Regions from separate parts of the Cytobacillus kochii genome, predicted to be linked through region 4. Evidence: riboswitches for the same ligand, from Rfam matches in the RefSeq annotation. Region 4 holds a riboswitch; each other region holds the start of a gene.
What was found. Region 4 has a riboswitch for S-adenosylmethionine ahead of LG276_RS19335 (O-acetylhomoserine aminocarboxypropyltransferase/cysteine synthase family protein). Riboswitches for the same ligand answer to the same signal wherever they lie in the genome.
Positions count from the first base shown of each region.

Region 1: linked by a shared signal. The riboswitch ahead of LG276_RS08200 (alpha/beta hydrolase) and the one ahead of LG276_RS19335 (O-acetylhomoserine aminocarboxypropyltransferase/cysteine synthase family protein) in region 4 are both predicted to bind S-adenosylmethionine.
Region 2: linked by a shared signal. The riboswitch ahead of LG276_RS06320 (2,3-diketo-5-methylthiopentyl-1-phosphate enolase) and the one ahead of LG276_RS19335 (O-acetylhomoserine aminocarboxypropyltransferase/cysteine synthase family protein) in region 4 are both predicted to bind S-adenosylmethionine.
Region 3: linked by a shared signal. The riboswitch ahead of metE (5-methyltetrahydropteroyltriglutamate--homocysteine S-methyltransferase) and the one ahead of LG276_RS19335 (O-acetylhomoserine aminocarboxypropyltransferase/cysteine synthase family protein) in region 4 are both predicted to bind S-adenosylmethionine.

Region 1 covers NZ_CP085254.1:1,538,053-1,543,931, forward strand. Annotated here, with positions in the region: gene LG276_RS08190 (LLM class flavin-dependent oxidoreductase) at 1-959, shown strand, start outside; gene LG276_RS08195 (MetQ/NlpA family ABC transporter substrate-binding protein) at 977-1,792, shown strand; SAM riboswitch class I at 1,877-1,979, shown strand; gene LG276_RS08200 (alpha/beta hydrolase) at 2,237-3,025, shown strand; gene LG276_RS08205 (hypothetical protein) at 3,018-3,167, shown strand; gene LG276_RS08210 (YezD family protein) at 3,188-3,355, shown strand; gene LG276_RS08215 (hypothetical protein) at 3,388-3,708, shown strand; gene LG276_RS08220 (LLM class flavin-dependent oxidoreductase) at 3,722-5,098, shown strand; gene ssuE (NADPH-dependent FMN reductase) at 5,112-5,660, shown strand; gene LG276_RS08230 (alpha/beta fold hydrolase) at 5,867-5,879, shown strand, end outside.
Region 2 covers NZ_CP085254.1:1,161,615-1,167,493, reverse strand. Annotated here, with positions in the region: gene LG276_RS06335 (sugar ABC transporter substrate-binding protein) at 1-118, opposite strand, end outside; gene mtnA (S-methyl-5-thioribose-1-phosphate isomerase) at 115-1,167, opposite strand; gene mtnK (S-methyl-5-thioribose kinase) at 1,164-2,348, opposite strand; SAM riboswitch class I at 2,495-2,648, opposite strand; SAM riboswitch class I at 2,851-2,954, shown strand; gene LG276_RS06320 (2,3-diketo-5-methylthiopentyl-1-phosphate enolase) at 3,053-4,267, shown strand; gene LG276_RS06315 (2-hydroxy-3-keto-5-methylthiopentenyl-1-phosphate phosphatase) at 4,271-4,936, shown strand; gene LG276_RS06310 (methylthioribulose 1-phosphate dehydratase) at 4,933-5,562, shown strand; gene LG276_RS06305 (acireductone dioxygenase) at 5,549-5,879, shown strand, end outside.
Region 3 covers NZ_CP085254.1:280,436-286,314, reverse strand. Annotated here, with positions in the region: gene LG276_RS01600 (glycosyltransferase family 2 protein) at 1-292, opposite strand, end outside; gene LG276_RS01595 (nucleotide sugar dehydrogenase) at 358-1,599, opposite strand; partial or broken gene LG276_RS01590 (glycosyltransferase family 2 protein) at 1,591-3,102, opposite strand; gene LG276_RS01585 (DNA-binding protein) at 3,385-3,672, shown strand; SAM riboswitch class I at 3,747-3,859, shown strand; cobalamin riboswitch at 3,914-4,094, shown strand; gene metE (5-methyltetrahydropteroyltriglutamate--homocysteine S-methyltransferase) at 4,244-5,879, shown strand, end outside.
Region 4 covers NZ_CP085254.1:3,786,033-3,791,911, forward strand. Annotated here, with positions in the region: gene LG276_RS19320 (MetQ/NlpA family ABC transporter substrate-binding protein) at 1-223, opposite strand, end outside; gene LG276_RS19325 (methionine ABC transporter permease) at 236-904, opposite strand; gene LG276_RS19330 (methionine ABC transporter ATP-binding protein) at 897-1,922, opposite strand; SAM riboswitch class I at 2,036-2,140, opposite strand; gene LG276_RS19335 (O-acetylhomoserine aminocarboxypropyltransferase/cysteine synthase family protein) at 2,229-3,545, opposite strand; SAM riboswitch class I at 3,626-3,731, opposite strand; gene LG276_RS19340 (hypothetical protein) at 3,820-4,155, opposite strand; gene LG276_RS19345 (thioredoxin family protein) at 4,426-4,749, opposite strand; gene LG276_RS19350 (toprim domain-containing protein) at 4,754-5,116, opposite strand; gene gcvH (glycine cleavage system protein GcvH) at 5,262-5,645, opposite strand; gene LG276_RS19360 (arsenate reductase family protein) at 5,732-5,879, opposite strand, start outside.

The DNA.
Region 1 (5,879 bases), 2.2 Mb from region 4:
GAAATTTTGGTTTCAAAGATATGATCAAACACGATAAGCGTTATGAAATTGCCGATGAATATATGGATGTCGTTTATAAACTGTGGGAATCAAGCTGGGAAGATGGAGCGGTGATAGAAGATACAGAACAAGGGCTATTAATCGACCGTAAGAAAATCCATGAAATTCACCATAAGGGAGAATATTTTGAAGTCGAAGGACCGCATTTAACAGAACCTTCACAACAAAGAACACCTGTTTTATATCAAGCAGGGACTTCTCCTAAAGGTCGTGCTTTTGCAGCAAAACATGCAGAATGTGTATTTGTAGGTGGGCCAACTCCTGAAAGAGTAAGACATTATACAGAGGATATTCGAAAACAAGCGGCTGAATATGGCAGAAACCCGGAAGATATTAAAATATTCACTTTCCTAACAGTCATTGTAGGTAAGACAACTGAAGAAGCGGAAGAGAAATTTGCTGAATACAACCAATTATGGAGTGCAGATGCAGCGAAAGCACAGTTTGGGGGCGCAAGCGGTTATAATGTTGCGGAATTTACAAAGGATGAGTTAGATAACCCATTTGAATTTAAAGCTACAGAGCATGGGCATTATAAAGCTGCTTCATTAACGAAAGATGCGAAGAAAAAACTATCGATTAAAGAAGCGATTTCAAAATTAGAAGGATTAGATAGAGACAACATAATTGTCGGCAATCCATCAGAAGTAGCAGACCAAATTCAATATCAGTTTGAAGCCTCTGGGGTCGATGGTTTTAATTTAAATCATTTAGTAACGCCAGCAGATTTGGAAGATTTTATTGAGCTTGTTATTCCGATTCTACAAGAACGTGGTTTATATAAAAAGGAATACAAACAGGGTACGTTAAGAGAAAAGCTTTTTACTCACGGCTCGCCTCTTTTACCGAGTGGTCATCCAGGAAGTAAATTTCGTAAAGGCGAAAAAATAAACAATTAAAATAAGAGGTGAAGGGTATGAGAAAAGTTTGGTTACTATTTTTTGTACTGATTTGTTGCACTGTTTTAAGTGCATGTGGGGCATCAGGTTCATCCGGCGAAGAAAAGAAAGAGATGGTATTAGGGGCGACAGTTCCTTATAGTGATATGCTTGAGCAAGGTGTAGCACCACTACTTGAGGAAAAAGGGTACAAAGTAGAAGTAAAGGAATTTAATGATTATGTTCAACCGAATATTGCTTTAGATAGTGGAGATTTGGATGGTAATTTATTTCAACATAAAGTGTACTTAGAGAATTTTAACTCTGAAAAAGGGATGGATCTAGTAGATATTATTTCTGTTCCTACAGCTCCAATTGGTATATATTCAGAAAAATTCAACTCCCTTGAAGAAGTGAAAGATGGCAGCACGATGGCCATTGCTAATGATCCTACAAATTTAGCGAGAGGATTAACAGTTGCGCGTGATGCTGGTTTAATAGAATTGAAAGATGATATAAACCCAGTCAATGCAACAGTTAATGATGTATTATCTAACCCGAAAAATTTGAAATTCCATGAAGTAGATGCAGCCCAACTGCCAAGGTCTCTTGAATCAGTTGATCTTGCTGCTGTTAATGGTAACTTTGCGGTTGCTGCAGGATTAGATTTAACAACAGCCATTTATCGTGATCAAATTCCTGAGGAAATCCAAAATAGAATGGTTGTACGTAAAGAAGATAAAGACGCCCAAATGGCAAAGGATATTATTGAAGCCATAGAGTCGGAGGAATTTGCAAAAGTAATTGAAGAAAACTTTAAAGGTTTTCATAAGCCAGAATGGATGGGCGAATGAGTAAATCATCTTAATTTTTTAAAAAATAATTGACAAATATTGATAAATATTATAGAGTAAATGATATAAAATTTAATATGATTTTTCTTATCCAGAGAGGTGGAGGGACTGGCCCTTTGAAGCCTCGGCAACAGGCAATTTATTGCACTGTGCCAATTCCAGCAAGCTGTAGCTTGAAAGATAAGGAGAGATAAAGAACGGAACTTTAACCTCTTCTTGTCGGAAGAGGTTTTTTATTTTGCATGATTTAATCACCAAGGGATGATCTCCTCTATACAAATGCTGTTTTTAAACTGATTAAACCTATTAGTTAAGTTGGAATTATAGTTGCTGATTGGACCTCCAAAGGCAGTAGTGCAGCTAGATTTACATCAATGGGAAAAATCGGCAATGGTAGTCAACCATTGTCCACCAAAATGTTGCGATATAAAGGAGGACGAAAAAATGAAAAGAGTAGAATCAACAGTTATACCAGGTGCGGATTCTTTTTATTATGAAGGTGGAGACATTGGTATTCTCCTCATTCATGGCTTTGTTGGAACACCACAGAGCATTGAGGACTTGGGTGCGGAACTTGCAAATAGGGGTTTTACTGTTCATGCCCCAAGGCTAACAGGACATGGAACAAAAAGCAGAGATTTAGAGTTATATGGTTATGATGATTGGTTCAATGATGTCGTTACAGCTTATAAACAATTAAAGGAGACATGCAAACAAGTCTATTGTTTAGGTCAATCTATGGGCGGTGCATTAGCGCTGTTGTTAGCTAAGAAATATGGAGAGCTGGACGGATTGATCCTAATTAATACTGCACTGACATTACCAGATTACGAGTATTTAAGATATTACGATGAGAAACACTATATTGACGAAGGTAGCCCAGATATCAAAAATCCGACTATACATGAAATTACTTACGATCATATTCCAGTAAAAGCAGTTCACTCTTTACAAAAGGTAATGAGTGACGCAGGAAAAAGTTTATCTCAAATTCATTGCCCAATATTATGCTTTAAGTCTATCCATGATCATGTTGTACCTCCAGAGAATACAGATCGTATTTTTATAGAAATTCAAACAGATCATAAATGGCTTCGGGTCCTCTACAACTCATACCATGTAGCATCCATGGATTATGATCAGTCCAAAATTATTCAGGATACAACAGAATTTCTAAATACGATAAATGAAGAAAAAAGGAACACTGAGTGGGGGGGAAAAGAGGTTGGCTAAGTTTTTACAAAAAGCGATAGCAAAGAGAAAACAAACCTTAATCAACCTTATGCTTACTATAGATGAAATAAAGTTCAAGCGACATGAATTAGAACAGTTAACACTTACAGAAATAGAGGAGCTTGTAAAAAGACTAAAATAAGTCCCATAAAGGAGAATTTTATGGAAAAACACATTGATCAAGATAAAATTCATACCATTCTCACAACATTAAAGGAACTCGAATATGGTTGTGTCACCATTACTGTACACGAAGGAGATATTACCCAAATTGACATTACCGAGAAGAAACGATTTGCTTTGAAAAAGAAACAACAAAATAAAAAATGATGGAATGAAACAATTGAAAAGGAGTGAGTTACATGCAGTCAACAATTAGTCATCGAGCACCCAATGTAGCTAAAAACCTATCAGGCTGCATGTATTTGAATCTTCCTGACTTTCACTTTATTAGATGGTGTTGTCAATCTTTTAATATTAATAAAGGAATCTTCCATACGGTTGAACAATCACTTTATGAAAAAGGGTTGCATTCAATAATTGTTAGAAGACTGTTCGTCATCGCGTTTTTAGATTTTGCCTCGAATCAAATTGAAAATCGAAACAATAAAACGAGAATTATATTTGGAAAAGGTGGTTTAAGTAAAGCACTTGATGATTTTTTTATAAAATATGATCACTAAAGGAGAATTAAAAATGACGGCGAAAAGAATGTACCTCAATGCTTTTGATATGAACTGCGCTGGGCATCAATCACCAGGATTATGGACACATAAGGATGATCAATCTTCTACTTATAAAGACATATCATATTGGACACATTTGGCTCAAGTACTTGAAAAGGGACGTTTTGATGCCATTTTCCTGGCAGATGTGCTTGGTACATATGATGTTTATCAAAATTCAAGAGAAGCGGCGGTTAAACAAGGGGTACAAGTGCCAGTTAATGATCCTGCTTTCGTTGTCCCTATAATGGCGCAAGTAACAAATCATTTAGGGTTTGGTCTAACGGTTTCAACTAGTTTTGAACATCCATATGTATTTGCAAGGAGGATATCCACGCTCGATCATTTAACAAAAGGAAGAATAGGTTGGAATATTGTCACTTCTTATTTAAATAGTGCTGCACTAAATATAGGACTAGATCAACAAATCAGTCATGATGAACGTTATGAGATAGCTGATGAATATTTAGATGTTACATATAAACTGTGGGAACAAAGCTGGGAAGACGACGCAGTGGTTTTAGACAAGGAAAAAGGGCTCTATACAGATCCAAGTAAAGTTCACGATATTAACCATGAAGGGAAGTATTTCAGGGTGCCAGGGGCACATCTATGTGAACCTTCTCCACAAAGGACACCGGTTATTTTTCAAGCGGGTGCATCTACAAGGGGGAGAAAGTTTGCTGCTAAACACGCAGAGTTGGTCTTTATAAGTGTGCCGACAAAAGAAGCCGGTAAAGTAATAGTCGATAAAATTAGGGAAGCAGTAAGAGCGGAAGGGAGAGACCCTAGTGAAGTAAAAATCCTTTCTCTCGTCACGCCTATTATCGGTGAAACAGAGGAAGATGCTAGAGCGAAGTATGAAGACTATCAAAACCATGCAAGTTATGAAGGATCATTAGCGTTATTTGGGGGGTGGAGTGGTATCGACTTCTCAGAGTATAAAGCAAATCAACCAATCGAGTACGTTAAAAATGATGCCATTCAGTCAATCGTTGAAACATTTACGAATATTGATTCTACAAAGAGTTGGACGGTCGATGACATTGCCAAATTTGTTGGTGTCGGCGGGATGGGTCAAGTGGCTGTTGGTACAGCACACTCTGTTGCTGATCAATTAGAAGGATGGAAAGAAGAGACAGGAGTTGACGGGTTTAACGTTGCATATGCTGTCACTCCAGGTACATTCGAAGAGTTCGTTGAGCATGTCATTCCAATCCTACAAGATAGGGGGCTCGTAAGAAGAGAGTATGAAGAAGGTACCCTAAGAAAGAATTTATTTGGGTATGACCATTTGCCAGAGCATCATTATGGTAAAAAATTTAGTAAGTTGACAGTTACAAAATAGGAGGCGTCTGAAGATGACAAATGTTGTAATCATATCGGGAAGCACATCAAACAATTCCCGTTTAAACGGATTAGAGCAAGAAGCGATTGCCTTTTTAAACAAAAAGGACGTGTCATATGAGCAAATTACAGTAAGGGAGTTACCTGCTGAAGATTTAATTCATGCCAAATTTGATAGCCCGGCAATTATCGCAGCGAATGAAAAAGTAGAAAAATCAGATGCTGTAATTATATTAACACCTGTATTTAAAGCGTCTTATACAGGTGTACTAAAAGCTTATTTGGATTTATTACCTCAAAAAGGCTTCGTTGATAAATCTGTATTACCGCTTGTGATAGGGGGCTCATTTGGACATTTACTTATGATTGATTATGCATTGAAACCAGTTATATCCAGTTTAGGAGCAGAAACAGTCCTTCAGGGTGTATATGTTTTAGATAAAGAGATTGAAAGAACAGAAGATCATCGTTTTTTTGTCGAAAATCATGTAAAGGAAAGATTAGATAAAGAATTAAATCGTCTGCATTCTTTATTGTCTATGAAGGAATTACAACTAAAATAAGTGAAAATATATTTTTTGCCGAACAACTCCTGTTTGTTCGGCTCCTTTAATTGTTTGAAAAAACTATGAGATACAATGTTTTTTCTAAATGTAGAGTTGCAAATTGCTCCGAGAAGATAAATTTTAGCTATTGGTTTTGCCACTACTTTTAAGGATTGAGGCATAGATTATATTATCATTGAATTTTTTAAATGGGGGTTGATGATGTGACAATAATGA
Region 2 (5,879 bases), 2.0 Mb from region 4:
TATTCTCTTTAGTTGATGCAGTTGCTTCACTACTTGAATTGCTCCCTTTTGGCTGGCAGCCTGCCAAGATTAAAATAAAAATAATAAGAAACGCTAATAGTATACGATTGTTCTTCATGCCCTAACTCCCTCTTCTGCTTTATTCAATTGTGCCAATTTGTTTCGATCAGCTTCAAAAATGCCTTTTTCAGTAACAATTGCAGTAATTAAATTAGCCGTTGTCACATCAAACGCCGGATTAAACACTTTCGTTCCTTCTGGTGTGATCTGGTTTGCCCCAATATGAGTCACCTCTTCTGCCAACCTCTCCTCAATCGGAATATCTGCCCCTGATGCGATAGAAAAGTCAAATGTCGACAATGGCGCAGCTACATAGAAAGGAATTTGAAAATAGTTTGCTAAAATAGCTAGTTGCCATGTACCGATTTTATTCGCTGTATCTCCATTGCTGGCAATACGATCGGCCCCGACTATAATCGCTTCAATCCCCTTGGTTGCTATGGTATGAGCAGCCATATTATCAGTAATGACCGTCACATCCACATTGGACTGTTGAAGCTCCCAAGCAGTTAGACGCGCTCCCTGAAGAACCGGTCTCGTTTCACAAGCATATACTTGAAAGTCAACACCCTTCTCCTTGCCTAAATGAAACGGCGCTAGCGCTGTACCATATTTTCCCGTAGCAATCGTTCCCGCATTGCAAATCGTTAATACCTTTTTCCTACCATTCAATAGACTTAGTGCATTTTCACCAATTTGCCGACAAATCTCCTCGTCTTCTTGATGTATTTTCTTTGCTTCTTGCTCCAAACTGATAATTGTCTCCTCTGTTGAATACAGCGTTTCTATTACTTTCATCATTCGATCCAAAGCCCAGAACAAATTAACAGCTGTCGGTCTAGAGCCCGCTAGATAAAGATAATCTTCATGAATTCTAAGATGGAAAGTTTCAATGTCGACCCCTTCGTATTTTTTTGCAGCAATCGCTAAACCATAAGCAGCAGTAATTCCAATAGCTGGCGCCCCTCTTACTTTCAACTGAATAATTGCCTCAAAGACATCTTCAATGGTTTCGAGTTCTATCCATCTTGTTTGATGGGGTAATAAGGTTTGATCAAGAATTTTCAATCTACCTTCTTGCCATTCAATTGGTGTTGGTATACTCATGATGTATACGCCTCCAGTTCCTTAAGAAGTTGCGAGATTGTTCCTATGTTTTTGCGATTAATAATCAAGGATGAACCTAATTGAATCGTTGACTTTTTCACATATAATCTAATTGAACTATCTTCTATTCCATCAAGATCCTTCACATGAGACAATCCGATTGTTCTCCGAATTAATTCACATCCCACTACTCCGATAGCATCTTTAAATACTTTAGCTAGAAAAGATTCTAGAGCGCCTGGTACTTTCGTAAAAGGATTAACAACAGAATTTTCCCAAGCTTCTGAAAAATATTGAGAAAACACATCCCATACTTCTTCAATCTGTTGACGAATAACGATTCTATCGTTTTCGTTTCGTACAAGTACTTGGAAAATGAGATGGGCAATATATTGACCGACATCAAATCCAATCGGACCATAAAAGCCGAACTCAGGATCAATCACCTTCGTCTCACTCTTACTCGCAAATATACTCCCTGTATGTAGGTCACCATGTAGTAAGCTCTCTGCTTCTGTGAGAAAAGCATATTTTATTTTGGCTACTTCAAGCTTCAACTTGTCATTAGCCCATAGTTGCTGAACCACTTCAGCCAACTCAGCTTCAAAATCATTCGTTTCCACATCAAAAAATGGATCGGTGAATACTAAATCCTCAGTGATTTTACATAGTTCCGGATTTGAAAATTTAGCGACCAATTTCTTTTTCTCAAACGGATGAAGAGCAAAATCTGAAGTTGAAAACAATGTCTTTGCTAGGTACTCCCCAATATGAGCTGATAACTTCGGATAATGATCCCCTTGAATCAATCCGTCTCTTACAATTGTCAGATGGGAAAGATCCTCCATCACAGTTAATGCTAGCTCTTCATCTGTTGCTAGTACTGCTGGGAGGAGGTGAGGAACGAATTCACCATGCTTCTTAAGGACTTCTGCCTCCAGTTTTGCTCGTTTAAGTGTTAGTGGCCAGCTTTCCCCGACTACTTTTGCATAAGGGAGTGCTTGCTTAATAATTACACTTTTACGATTAGAAGTAATACGGTAAACATAATTCAAATTACCATCACCAATCTCTTCCACCGTTATTTTTTCATCCGGTAAAAACAGCTTTAAACTCTTCACGTATTCACACGCAGATTCCTCTGTCAAAGCGCGGTAACCTATATTTTCTAAAACAGCCATATCTCTTCCCCCTTATTTCTTTATTTATCTGTGGCACAAAACAGGGGTGACTACATGAAGAGATATAGTCGGACCTGCTTTGTCACTACAGAAACAAAAATGCCCCTTTCCAGTACAGAAAGAGGCATTCGTCATGACGATTTTGCCTCTCATCTTTCAGAATAACTTCTGAATGGAATTAGCACCGTGCCTTACATTAGGCGCAGAAATTCTCTAGCTGCGCCTCGTTTCACAACGATATTACGGTCGGTTGCTGGGTTTCATCGGGCCATATTTCCCTCCACCTGCTCTTGATAAGAGTATAAAAGATTCATTTTTTGAAATATCTTGAGCAAATACTAGCACCGATTATAAAAAAGTGTCAATCTTTTTTTAAAAAACTTTTCATCTTTTTATGGATAAAGGAATTTTGTCATATAACGTAAAAAATTCTCTGTTGACAGATAAAACACCTGGTGACATAATACAATTGTGCAAAAATTTAAAACGATAATCATAAATTTTCTTATCAAGAGCAGGCGGAGGGACGAGCCCGATGAAGCCCGGCAACCGATTCTAAATGAACACGGTGCTAATTCTTGCAGCAATCATGCTGACAGATAAGGAGAAGGTTCTATCACTGCGAACTAACCCTCTTCTTATTGATTAAGAAGAGGGTTTTTTATTGTCAATGTAAATTCGAAACCATCAGGGAGGGTTCTCATATGGGAGATGTAATTGCAACTTATCAAGTATACGCAAGACCCGGTTCATTAGAGAAAAAAGCAGAGGATATCGCTTTAGGATTAACGATAGGCTCGTGGACAGCGTTACCATTACTTGAGCAAAAACAATTACTAAAACATAAAGGCAGAGTCACTGCACTACAAGAGTTTTATGATGATGAACATCCCAATCGATTCGGTGAAGTAAGGTGCGAAATTAGTATCGCCTACCCTACATATAATTTCACATTTGATATTCCAGCAATCTTAACAACCGTATTTGGAAAGTTATCTCTAGATGGTGAAGTAAAATTATTAAACCTAGAATTTGATAATGAGGATCTTTCCCGTTTTCCAGGACCAAAATTCGGTATAAAAAATATAAGATCGAAACTAAATACTCAAGACCGCCCATTACTTATGAGTATATTTAAAGGCATCATCGGCAGGGATATTCACTTCTTAAGAGAACAGTTAAGAGACCAGGCTATGGGAGGCGTTGATATTGTAAAAGATGATGAAATTCTTTTTGATGTCAACATCTCTTTTGAAGACAGAATTATCGCAGGTAAAGAAATACTAGATGAAGTCTATGAAAAGACTGGAAAAAGGACACATTATGCAGTCAATTTATCTGGGAGAACAATGGATTTAGTAGATAAAGCAAAACATGCGACCGAATTAGGGGCGGATGCATTATTATTCAATGTTCACACTTACGGTCTAGATATGCTCCAAACACTAGCTGAAAACAGTGAAGTGCAGTTACCTATCATGGCACATCCTGCATATAGTGGGGCCTATACTTCTTCAAACTTCTATGGTGTGGCTCCTGACTTATTACTCGGTAATCTTACTCGCTTAGCAGGTGCAGATTTCTCTTTATTTCCTTCTCCATATGGTTCTGTTGCCTTGGAAAAAGAAAAAACCTTAGCTATCGCTAGACAGTTAACCGAAGAAAATGGCTTGAATCAGGCATTCCCGGTCCCCTCAGCAGGCATTCATCCAGGTTTAGTTCCGTTGCTTTATCATGATTTTGGCAATGATTGTATAATTAATGCGGGCGGAGGGGTCCATGGTCATCCTGAAGGAGCAGCAGCTGGCGTGAGAGCCTTTAGGCAAGCCATTGACCACGTCATACAACAAAATACTCATCGTGCAACAAAAGCGCAAGAATTGGAAGCAGCATTAGCAAAATGGGGAGGTACGTCGTAAAAGATGACAAAACCAATGATTTTTTGTGATTTTGATGGAACAATTACGAATAACGATAACATTGTAAAGATTATGGAGCATTTCGGTCCTATTGAGGCAAAACAGATCAAGGAAGATATTTTAGCTCAAAATATCTCTATCCAAGAGGGTGTTAAAAATCTCTTCTCACTTTTACCAACAAGTAAAAAAGAAGAGATTATCCATTTTGTATTAAATAGTGCAGAAATTCGTGAAGGATTTTCAGCTTTTGTTAGATATACACACGAAAACGATATCCCTCTTTATATTGTTAGTGGTGGAATTGACTTTTTTTTAGAACCAGTACTTGAACCTTATGGGCCATTTACGAAAGTATTTTGCAATCAGGCAAGCTTTGCTTTAGAAACGATAGATATTCACTATCCACACCAGTGTGATGAACTATGTTCTTCACAAGGTTGCGGCTGTTGTAAACCAACCATTATTAGAAAACACTCATCTCCAGAACACTTTAATATTCTTATTGGCGATTCGATTACAGACTTTGAAGCAGCCAAAATAGCAGATGCCGTACTTGCTAGAGATTTCTTAATTCAAAAATGTGAAGAAACTGGTATTTCTTATACTCCTTTTGAAACCTTCCATGATTGCATTGAATACCTCGATGAACTAGTTGGTGCGAAATCATGACAACGTATGAAACAGAGTGGGATACATTAGCTGATATTAAAGATGAGTTAGCGGCTAGAGATTGGTTTATGGGTACTAGTGGTAATTTATCCATTCGCGTAGATGAAAACAGCTTTTTAGTCACTTCAAGTGGACTTGATAAAAGAAAGAGAACAGTCAATGATTTTTTATTAGTAGACTTAGAAGGAAGGCCCCTAGAAAACACGTCATCTAAACCTTCAGCTGAGACTTTATTACATTGTGAAATCTATAAGAAAACGTCATCAGGAGCAAGTCTTCATGTTCATACAGTTGCTAATAATGTTATTTCTGAGCTTTTCTATCAAGAAGGTGTAGTAACTTTTCAGCATCAAGAGTTAATTAAAGCATTTGGATTATGGGGAGAAGATGATATACTCACCATCCCGATCATTCGCAATGATGCGGATATCCCTACATTAGCGGATCACTTTTCTGCTTACGTCAGCAAAGAGAAAGGTGCAGTCTTAATTCACAACCACGGGATTACTGTTTGGGGAGTCGATGGGTTTGAAGCAAAAAAATTATTAGAAGCTTGCGAATTTTTATTTCAATATAAATTATCTCTTATTCAATTAAAAGGAGGCGTTTTACATGGCCATTATTAAATTCAAAAACGAAGAAAAAGTGATTACTGATCAACAAGAGGTATCTACATTTTTAACTGCACAAGAAGTCATCTATGAAAATTGGAACATTGAGCAATTAGAAGTGACATTACACGAAAAATACGATTTATCTGATGATGAAAAGCAAGCCATACTAGATGCATTTTCAACTGAAATCAAAACCATTTCTGAAAAGCGCGGCTACAAAGCTGCAGATGTTATTTCACTTTCAGACAGTACGCCAAATTTAGATGAATTATTAATTAACTTTCAAAGAGAGCACCATCATACCGATGATGAAGTCCGCTTCATCGTAA
Region 3 (5,879 bases), 1.1 Mb from region 4:
TCAGCGGTTGTAAAAATTGCTGGAGCGTTGGTACCGTAATATGTTGGTTGAGATCTAAAAATAACATACATGGTCTCGTTGCCTTTTTTGCCCCGATGACATGTGCTTCGTAGACATGTTGCCAAGCATCATTTACTACGAGACGAAACGGATCAACATTTAGTGATTTATGGGCAACAAAGATTAGCTCAACATTTGTGATAGATTGATAGGTCTGGATCAACTTACTCACATACTGATTACTCGCATCCCGACTAATAGGGACAATCAAAGATAAACACGAACCATCCAAAAAGCATCGTCTCCTTACATCCTTAAGTGGCATCACCCCCTTACAAGGAATATGGTATTGCTTGTTCATTTCCCTGTTTTTAATACATGCCTCGTATCAATGATATTTTCTACTTTCGATAAAAGTTTATAATCCAAATTACTATGGTCAGTAAGAAGCAGGGTTAATTGATACTTTGATAATGTCTCCTTTGTTAACGGAACGGATTGATAGCTTTTATTTTCAAGAACAACAGTTGGTACATAAGGATCGTGATAGTCTACCTGATAACCTTTCTGCAAGAGTTCGTTAAATATTGTTAAAGCTGGGGATTCACGGACATCGTTCACATCCCTTTTATACGCTAGGCCAACAACAAGAATTGCCCCAGTCTCCCCTGCTAATTCAGCTTCTACTTTTTTGACGATTTTTTGAGGCATCGTATCATTAATTTTTCTTGCTGCTGCTACAAGCTGACTGCTTAAGCCGTATTGATTGAGTTTCCATTGTAAATATATCGGATCAACAGGGATACAATGTCCACCTATTCCAGGACCAGGCCAATAAGGAGTAAATCCAAATGGCTTTGTCGCAGCTGCCTGCAGGGCTTCATAAAAATCAATGTCTAATCGATCACATAGCTCGTCCAACTCATTCACTAGTGAAATATTGACTAATCGCTGTGTATTTTCAAATAACTTTGCTAACTCTGCAACTTTCGGTGAACTTACTGGCACAACTTGAGCAAAATACTTTGCATAAAACTGATCAATTTTCGCAAGAGAGCTCTCTGTTTGACCACTAATCACTTTTGGGATAGACGCTAATGTATATTGCTTATTTGCTGGATCAATTCTCTCGGGTGAATAACATAAGTAGTAGTCTTCACCAGCTTGAAAGTGATGGCGTGTGAATATAGGCTCAATCACCTCTTCTACTGTTCCCGGATAAGTAGAGCTTTCATAAATAATCGTTTGTCCCGTCTGTAAATATTGGCAAAGATAGTTAGTAACTGCAATCATCGCTCTTAAATCCGGTTCATGATGTTCGTCAATTGGGGTTGGAACTGTGACGATGATATACTCAGCGGCTTTAAGCAAAGCTACAGCTGCATCCGTATGTTTTGGAATGAAATTTAGAACCGCTTGCAGCTCTTCATCTTTTACATCAGGAATATAACTGCTCCCTTGCTGTAATAACTCAATCTTATGAGTATCTTGATCGATGCCCGTTACATGACAGCCCTTTTTTGCTAAGTGGAGAGCCAGTGGGAGACCAACATAGCCGAGACCAATAACAGCAACTCTATCTATTTGACCTTGGAGCATGTCCCATTTTCGGTTGCCATCTGTATAACCGCATCTCTGATTGAACGATAGTAAATATGAAAATGCTTCAATGTGGTCACCTAGAATCCGGTCAGTTGATTCGACCCGACCATCGGCTTGCCTGTGATGCTGTTTTCTAATTTTATTTGGCTTGACGACATCGACATAATGAATGGATTCGACTTTAAATCCTTTTAGAATTGCCTTTGCTTGAAATAAAGGTGGAGACATTAATGTGAGGATACCAATCTCTTCAATCACTTTCCTGCTCATTGCGTGTGGAATAGCAGTGAGAGAATTAACGGTGAGGTCCTCTCTTTTCAGCGCCATATTCAGAAGGTACTTAGCAGCACTCACAGAATGCAACGGATGGGCACGGTCGAGCAATATCTCTAAATCATTTAAAGCAATATCTGCCCCTTCTTCTACAGCATGTATAAAAGGGGTTAAATCTTCTGCTTTGATAACAAAATCACTATCTAAGAACAAACAGATATCTCCTGTACTGTGAAGCGCACCAATCGCTCTTGGAATGTTATGTCCGAGTGCCTGGTCAAACGCAATCACTTTCACACCTGACTTTTCTACCTTTTCCTTTGTTCGTTCATCTGCTCCATTTAACACAACAATGATTTCATCAATGCCTGCCTTCTTTACCTCAGCAATCACTTCAGCAATCGTATCCGGCTCCTTCCCTACAGGAATAATCGCACTATACTTCGCTCGTTTCTCTTCCTTTACCGAAAAGGCTTGTACATATTCCTTAAAAGATTGCCGATTTCGCCTGCCATCATTTAAACCACCGCGATATCCTCTCTCTTCAATCAGTTGCGCCACTGCACGTAAGTGGTCACCAATTATTAAACTTGTTGAAAATGAAAAAGAGGAGCCCGTAATCTTCTGTTGATGTTTCGGTCGAATCTTATTTGTAGCAATCACGTCAATGGCGACTGGTGCACTCATCTTTAATTCTTTCATCACAGCTATACTATGAGCTAATGGCGGACAAGCTAAATTCTCCCAACCAATTGTATCAAGCGCTGATTTTTTCATCACATGAGGAACAGCGACTAAGGAATTAACGGATAACTCACCTTTACCTAAAAAATGATTAAGAGAGAACTTTGATACTGCTGTCGGATGTGGTCTAATGGGGCGCTTCATTGTCCAGCTTAAATCATTTAGGGCAATATCAGCCCCATCCCGAATGCCATCAAGCAGTGCTTGTAGCTCCTGTGCTCTAACGACAATATCACCATCAATAAAAAGAAGCGTATCTCCTTTTGCCTCCCTTGCACCAATTGCTCGTCCAATATCCACCCCTAGAGGTTCTTTATAAACAAGCTTTCTACATTCAAATGCTTCCGCTATTTTCTCCGATCCATCTGTTGAACCATTCAAAACAGCGATGATTTCATATGGCTCAATCTTCACTAACTCTTCTAAAACGGCTGACAACGTAGATTCTTCATTCTGAATGGGAATAATAACAGATAGATTCATAACACTTCACTTCTCTCCTTCAGCAAAATTAATAGTCTCCTTTGTGCTAACTATAGCCTTTTCCATCACAAACCCGAGAAAAACACTAAGTAATATCAATATATACAGCTTGGCCAATTTTGTTCTCGGACAAGTATACAATCTATGAAAGATGGTGCGATAGACAGGGTAGATTGGTTTAATTATGGGGGCATTGATCGGATTCGGCACTAAAAAATATATTATTACTATTCGTTAGGAGATGTTAAAGTAGATATATATGTATTTAAGGGGGAGTACAAATTGGAATTCGAGTTGAATTTTATTTGGATTGCCGTCGGTTTAGCATTACTTGGCTATTTCATAGGCAATGGGTTGAAGCAATTTAGTAGTAAAAATGAAGGTAATATGAATCATTTACTCGTGGAGCAAAGCCACCTTCATCTTTACTTTTATTTAAGTGAAGCAGACATGAAGGATCTATTACAGAAGCATCCTCACGCACCAAAAGTCATTCTTAATGGCAAGCATTATTACCATCTACATAAATTTCGCAAGTGGCTTGAATCTGATGATCTATATCACTCATGAAGAATTTATTTTGACAGCTTCCATTTATTATGCTAATCTATCTGTAAAATTCAAAATATTATAAATATGTAATTCTCTTATTCAGAGAGGTGGAGGGACTGGCCCGATGAAACCCAGCAACCTTTAACAATTTTTTGTTAAAAAGGTGCTAATTCCTGCAAAGTGTAATAGCTTTGGCAAATAAGAGAGGATTAAGACCTCTCTATTTTTAATTTAGAGAGGTCTTTTGTATTTTCAAAACTTAATAAGAAAGGCAACAGATGCATGATTGCTTAAAAGGGAAGCCCGGTGGAATGCCGGCACGGTCCCGCCACTGTGAAGGAGAGCGACTTATCATTAACCACTATTTCATAATAGAAATGGGAAGGGATAACGAGCGATGATCTGAAGTCAGGAGACCTGTCTGTTGTTTGCACTTAGACTCTACGGATGCATAGAGAGGAGTGATGAATACGTGTTGAGCAAATCAAATGGTCTCAACTCTAGTTAATATTGCGTATGAATCTCTCATTTAATAATAGATAGAGAGATTTTTTGTTGAGAAAATACAATCATAAAAGGAGTGTTTAAAATGACTGAAGTAAAAAGCTCAAATGTAGGTTATCCAAGAATTGGCGAGAAGCGGGAGTGGAAGAAAGCTCTCGAACAATTTTGGAGTGGTATGTTGAATAAAGAGACTTTTCTGCAACAAATGGAAGTCATACGTTTATCCTCTCTCGAGAAACAAAAACAACTTGGCGTTGATCTCATCCCGGTTGGTGATTTCACACTGTATGATCATGTCCTCGATACAGCTGTGATGTTTGGACTTGTTCCTGAGCGTTTTACATACAGAGGTGGGAAGGTTGATATTGAAACGTATTTTGATATTGCCAGAGGGAACAAAGATGCCGTGGCAGCTGAAATGACCAAATGGTTTAACACAAACTATCACTACATCGTGCCAGAACTCACCAACCTCACGCCAACACTTGCTGAAAACCGGCCACTTGCCTTTTATAAAGAAGGAAAAGAGAAGCTTGAAATCGACGGAAAACCGGTTATCTTGGGCCCGATTACTTTTGTGAAATTATCAAAAGGCTATAAAGAAAGTGAATTCAAATCAATCGTCAATCAATTCGTTCCTCTTTATGCACAAATTTTAAAAGAATTACAGCAAGAAGGTGCCTGGTGGGTGCAAATCGATGAACCTATTTTAGCCACTACCCTCACAGAAGAAGACATCTCACTCTATCAAGCAGTTTACCAAACATTACACGAGGCAGCACCACAGATAAATATCATTTTACAAACGTATTTTGAAAGCATCACTCATTATGAAGCTGTTACCTCTTTACCTGTGCAAGCGATCGGCCTTGATTTTGTCCATGATGCAGGTCAAAACCTCGCTTCCTTACAAAAATTCGGCTTCCCAAGTGATAAAGTATTAGCTGCAGGTGTCATCGATGGCCGTAATATCTGGGGCGCCAAACTTGATAATAAGCTCTCTCTTCTAGAAGAAATTACAGCAATTGTTCCGAAGGATCGCTTAATCATCCAGCCTTCATCCAGCTTATTGCATGTACCCGTTACAGTCAAAATTGAAGAAACACTTGATCATACATTAAAGACCGCACTCGCCTTTGCTGATGAAAAATTACAAGAAATCGTAGTGCTAACAAAAGGAATAAGAGAAGGAAAAGAGCAAATCCAAGATGAGGTAAACAAGAGACGAACTGCTATAGAGGCGCTAAATCAATCTTCTATTAGAAACAATCAACAAGTACAAACAGCCATTCAAAACTTACCATCATCACTAGCAGAGCGCGAAGCACCTTATTCTGTTCGTCAAGCAGCACAAAAAACAGCCTTCCAACTACCACTCCTACCTACAACAACGATTGGAAGCTTCCCACAAACACAAGAAGTGAGAAGAAATCGTTTAAAATGGCGTAAAGGAGAGTTAACTGCTACTGACTATCAAACATATATCAAAACGGAAATTAAAAAGTGGATTGATATTCAAGAAGAGCTAGGCCTTGATGTGTTTGTTCATGGCGAATTCGAACGCACAGATATGGTCGAATACTTCGGTGAAAAATTAGCCGGATTCCAATTCACAAAATTCGGTTGGGTGCAGTCTTATGGCTCTCGTTGTGTCAAACCACCAATTATTTATGGAGATGTCTCATTCGAACAGCCAATGACAGTTGCAGAAACAGTCTATG
Region 4 (5,879 bases):
GTACAATATAATCTTGGAAGGTTGTGATATCCAATTCAATTCCTTTTTCTTCTAATAAAGGTTTTGCTTCATTTAGGATTTCAGCATGCGGTACATTAGATGCCCCAATTTTTAATGTTTTTGTTCCTTCATCAGATCCTTCGCTACCTTCATCTGAAGATCCACAAGCAGCAATAAATAATGCAACAGCTGCAATCATTAAAACAGATAACCATTTTTTCATTTTTTAGCTCTCCTATCGTTTGTCTAGTTTGGAAGTAATCAAATCACCAATCATTTGAATGATAAACACGATAATTAAGATAATAATCGTTGCAATCCATACAACGTCATATCTACTTCTTTGGAAACCTTCTAAGTAGGCAAGATTCCCTAATCCTCCTGCACCTATGACACCTGCCATCGCCGTATATCCGACTAGCGCAATCGCTGTAACGGTAATACCCGAAACAAGCGCTGGCATAGATTCAGGAATGAGTACCTTCCATATAATTGTACTTGTTTTTGCACCCATCGATTTAGAGGCTTCAATGACACCTTTATCAATCTCACGTAAGCCAATTTCCACCATTCTTGCATAGAAAGGTGCTGCACCAATAATGAGTGCTGGCAATGCTGCATTTTCTCCAATCATTGTCCCTAAAATCATTTTTGTGAAAGGGATTAGTAACACAATCAAGATTAAGAACGGAATGGATCGAAAGACATTAACAAATGCCGCAATAATTTTATTAACTAGCTGATTTTGCCATATATTCCCTTTAGAAGTTAAGAACAAAAGTAATCCAAGAATAATTCCTAAAATAAACGTGGCTATAACAGAAATACTTGTCATATATAAAGTTTCTTTTGTTGCTTCCCACATTCTTTCCCAATCCACATTTGGTAGCCATTCATTAAGCATGGGAAATCACCTCCACGCCAACCTTCTGCGAATGAATATATTCAATCGCGCGGGTAACCTCATCCGACTCTCCATCTATATGAATAAATAAGGTACCGTAAGAGCCACTTTGTGTTTGGGATATCTTTCCTTGTAATACATTCACTGTTACATTGTAGTGACGAATTAAGTTTGTGATTAATGGTTGTTCCGCTGAACCACCTACAAATCCAAGTTGAACAATTTGGCCATTTGGATAAGCACTCAGTAAATGTGTAATCGTTTCCTTCGTTTCTTCCGGTTCGGTCACTTGTTGAACAAAACGCTTCGTAATAGGTTCTTTTGGCTTTTGGAACACATCTAGCACTTCGCCAATTTCAACAATTCTTCCACCTTCCATGACAGCCACACGGTGGCAAATCTTGCGAATGACATGCATTTCATGCGTAATTAACACAATAGTTAACCCTAAACGTTCATTAATATCAACAAGTAAGTCGAGAATACTATCAGTTGTTTGCGGATCTAGAGCACTTGTCGCCTCATCACATAACAGTACTTTAGGATTATTGGCAAGTGCTCGAGCAATACCTACTCGCTGTTTTTGTCCACCGCTTAATTGCGAAGGATAGGCATCCTCTCGACCATCTAGTCCGACCAATTTAATTAATTCATTAACTCTCTCTAGTCGCGCTTTCTTAGGTACACCAGCAATTTCTAATGGAAACGCAATGTTTTCTCGAACTGTTCGAGACCATAATAAATTAAAATGTTGAAAAATCATGCTTATTTCTTGTCTAGCCTTTCTTAAGCTAGCACCTTTTATGCGAGAAACTTCATTCCCAGCTACAGATACAACGCCTTCAGTCGGGATTTCAAGTCCATTTAACATACGAATCAATGTACTTTTACCTGCACCACTGTATCCGATTACACCGAATATTTCACCCTCGTTAATTTCGAGGTTAACATTGTCTACTGCATTTACTTTCCCGTTTTTCGTTGAGAAAATCTTTTTTACATCTTTTATTGAAATCATCTTATACTTCACCTCTTCAATCCAGAAAAACCAACACATTTATAGCATATCCATTGTTTTTAAAAAAAGCCTTCCTGCTTATGAGCAGAAAGGCTTGTTATGAAAATTCCTTTCTCTCATCTTTCAAAGCTAATGCTTTGAGTGAATTGGCACCATTTCAATTAAATGACGGTTGCCGGGCTTCAAAGGGCACTTCCCTCCACCTCTCTAAATAAGAGCAAACTATGAATATATTGAATTTTTTTGTGTACCTGTGTAATAGTATCATGTCATTGAAGTAGGTGTCAAATCTGAAAATAATAGTTGTTAGGCCCTTATATTTAATGAAGCAATACCGGTTGCCGCTTCAATAGCAGATTCAAGATCATCGATCAAATCTTCTACATTTTCAATTCCAATTGATAATCGGATTAAGTCTTCAGGTACACCTGCTTGTTTTAACCCATCTTGATTAAGTTGTTGATGCGTTGTGCTTGCTGGATGTATAATAAGACTTTTTGCATCACCTACATTCGCTACATGTGCGAACAGCTCAACCGAATTAATAACCTTCGCACCTGCTTTGCGCCCACCAGATATGCCAAAAACGACAACTGCCCCTGCACCTTTAGATAAATATTTGTCTGCTAATTCTTTATTAGGATGGTTGTCATCGCCCGGATAAAGTACCCAATTAACAGCAGGGTGATTATTCAAATATTGCACAATTTTTTTCGTATTAGCAATATGTTCTTTCATTCGAACCGTTAACGTTTCTAAACCTAAAGTGAATTGGAAGGCGCTTTGTGCACTTAGTGCTGGACCTAAATCCCTTAGAAGCTGCACTCTCGCCTTAGTAATATATGCTACAGGGCCAAGTGCCTCACTATATACTAAATCGTTATAGCTTGTATCCGGCTGACTTAATCCTGGATACTTCTCTGAATTCCAATCAAATTTACCACCGTCAACAATGATTCCCCCCATTGTCGTCCCATTCCCCAGTAACCATTTCGTAGCAGAATGAACAACAATATCTGCGCCATGCTCAATCGGCCGACATAGATAAGGAGTTGCAAATGTGTTATCAACCACTAACGGCACACCATGTTCATGGGCGATATTAGAAACCGTTTCAATATCTAGTACTTGTAAACTCGGGTTACCAATGGTTTCGGCAAATACAGCTCGTGTCTTTTCATTGATTGCTGCTCGTAGTTCCTCTTCATTATTCATATCGATAAGCCTAACGTTGATGCCGTACTTTGGTAAAGTGACTGTAAATAAATTATATGTACCTCCATATAAATTAGAGGCAGCTACAATTTCATCACCCGCTTGAACAATATTAAGAAGTGCTAAGTAAATGGCTGCTTGCCCGCTTGCTAATGCTAATGCGCCTGTTCCCCCTTCTAACAATGCAACTCTTTCCTCAAACACAGTAACCGTTGGATTATGAATACGAGAATAAATATATCCTGTTTCTTTTAAGCCAAATAAGTCTTGCGCATGCTCTGTATTTTGGAATTGATAAGCATTATTTTGATAGATTGGGACTGCTCTTGCCCCTGTTACTGGATCAGGTTTTAGCCCACCATGAACACCAATTGTTTCAAAACGAAGTTGCTTTTCTTTTTCTGCCATTTTACATCTCTCCTCTTTTTTAAATTGGAAAGAAAAGACGACCAAAAACCCTCTTCACAAAGAAGAGGGTTTATCATCTCTTCTTATCTATCAGAGCTTTTATGCTCTGCTGGAATTAGCACCGTGTATCAAACAACCGGTTGCCGGGTTTCATAGGGCCAGTCCCTCCACCACTCTCGATAAGAATATTTAATTTTCTAATTATTCTAAGGATAGAATAACAACCTTTTTTTGGGAAGTCAATCTTTTTTTAGTACATTTGATATATTTTTGATTAATTTTGATTTAACAGGAAAATGGCATCTAATTTCAATAATTGTCTAAAAGTCGATTTAAGGATGATATGCTTTTCATCCACTTGTTTCTTTAGACTTGTACGCCCTTGAAGCAAAGAATGAAAGTGGTCAGCAGTAGTTTGAATGTTTATATGATAATTTTTCAATGGGCGAGCATGTTTAATTAACAGCCTTTTACGGTCTAATGTCAAATACAATAGATTTTGTTCTAATTCTACTCGTATCCTTATAGGTTCCTTTAACATCATTAAAATATGATCATTTACTCTTAAAGATTGATTGAAATGATAAATGAGTTTCTCTATTGAAACCACCTCCTGCCCCGTCTTATATTCTATAATTCTGTTCCAAGAAATGATTTCCTTCTCCTAACTATCGACTTTAACCGACAGAACATTTTATTTCCAACAATGTTCACACCTATTTCCCGAGAAATATGTCAAAAGCTAGACTTATCGACAGAAAAAAGATACAGCCCATCGGTTCATCTGCATAGAATGAGTGAAAGGTGTATTTAAATATTTGCGCAAAACCCCTTGATTGAAAGCATAAGAAAACCACTTATTCCTAAACAATAAGTGGTTTTAAAATTGAAACTGTAATTCATATGATTGAATTTGCTCAAGTAAATAAGGTACGGAATGGAAAGCATAAAGCTTATCAACTAACTCTCCTTTTTTAAACACAAGTAAACACGGTACACTTTCAATTTCATACTTTTCGGCTACTGCTGGCAAAAAATTCAGGTCGGCTTTTCCTATAGGAAGGTTCTGCAACAGTTGCTCAGTAATTGTTAGCATTTTCCCGGCAACTTGACATGTCCCACACATAGGAGTGAATAAATAAAATAAGCCGGATTGCTTCCTTGCGATCAAATCATTTAAGTCATTGTTTGACCAGTCAATCATGTTATCACCCTTTATCTAAATACTCGGTATATATATCTATATTTGCGCTTATTAAGGCTGTAGCTAAATGATACGCGGGTGCCGCCTCGACTTCACGATACATTTTATCAATATAGATATGCTCTGCCTCTGGTAACTCTCTCTTAAATTGTTTACGAAGTTTTTCTCCTGATGCGTCAGCATCGACTAATATATAGACTTCCTTCCCAATTAAATAATCAATTAATTCATCCAACTTCGAAGTGCCAATCGTTCCATTTGTACATAAGATCTCTACAGGTTCTCTGATTAGTCCTTTCACTTTTCGTTTGTCAGATTTACCTTCAACAATAATCACTTTATTGCCATGTTCTATATGCATGCTCATCACCTAATATATATCATTTATATATTTTATAATAGTAAGCCTTTTTACATTTGAAAACTTTTCAGCACTTAGCTGGTATGTCTATATAGAAATTTAGAAAAAGGTCAAACCATTTAATGATTTGACCTTCTTTATTTAACTGCAATTAATCTTCTTTTGTCATTTCTTCATATTGTTCAGCTGTCATTAGCTTGTCAATTTCACTTGCATCGGATGGCTCAACAACGATCATCCATGCTTTCTCGTAAGGAGATTCATTCACAAATTCTGGACTATCGCTAACTTCTTCGTTAATCTCAACGATTTTACCACTAATTGGTGCATATAACTCAGAAACTGTTTTAACAGATTCTACGCTACCAAACGGTTCATCAGCAGTTACTTCATCTCCTACTTCTGGAAGCTCAACAAATACGATATCTCCAAGTTCTGATTGAGCAAAGTATGTAATACCAATACGAACTTTATCTCCTTCTGTTTTTACCCACTCGTGTTCTTCTGAATAACGTAATTCTTTAGGTGTGCTCATGTTTCATACCTCCATTAATTTAGGAAATTGTTTATTTTAATGACCGAATAAACGATCGTTTAAAACGTATAAAGCGCATCCACCATTTACAGCCAATTTTGTTCAAATTCTAGCTCTTTAAATCCGACTGTTACTTTCGTACCGTCTGTTGTTAATGGACGTTTAATTAACATTCCATCCGATGCTAATAAATCCAACAGTTCCGACTCTGAGGCCGTTTTCACTCGGTCTTTT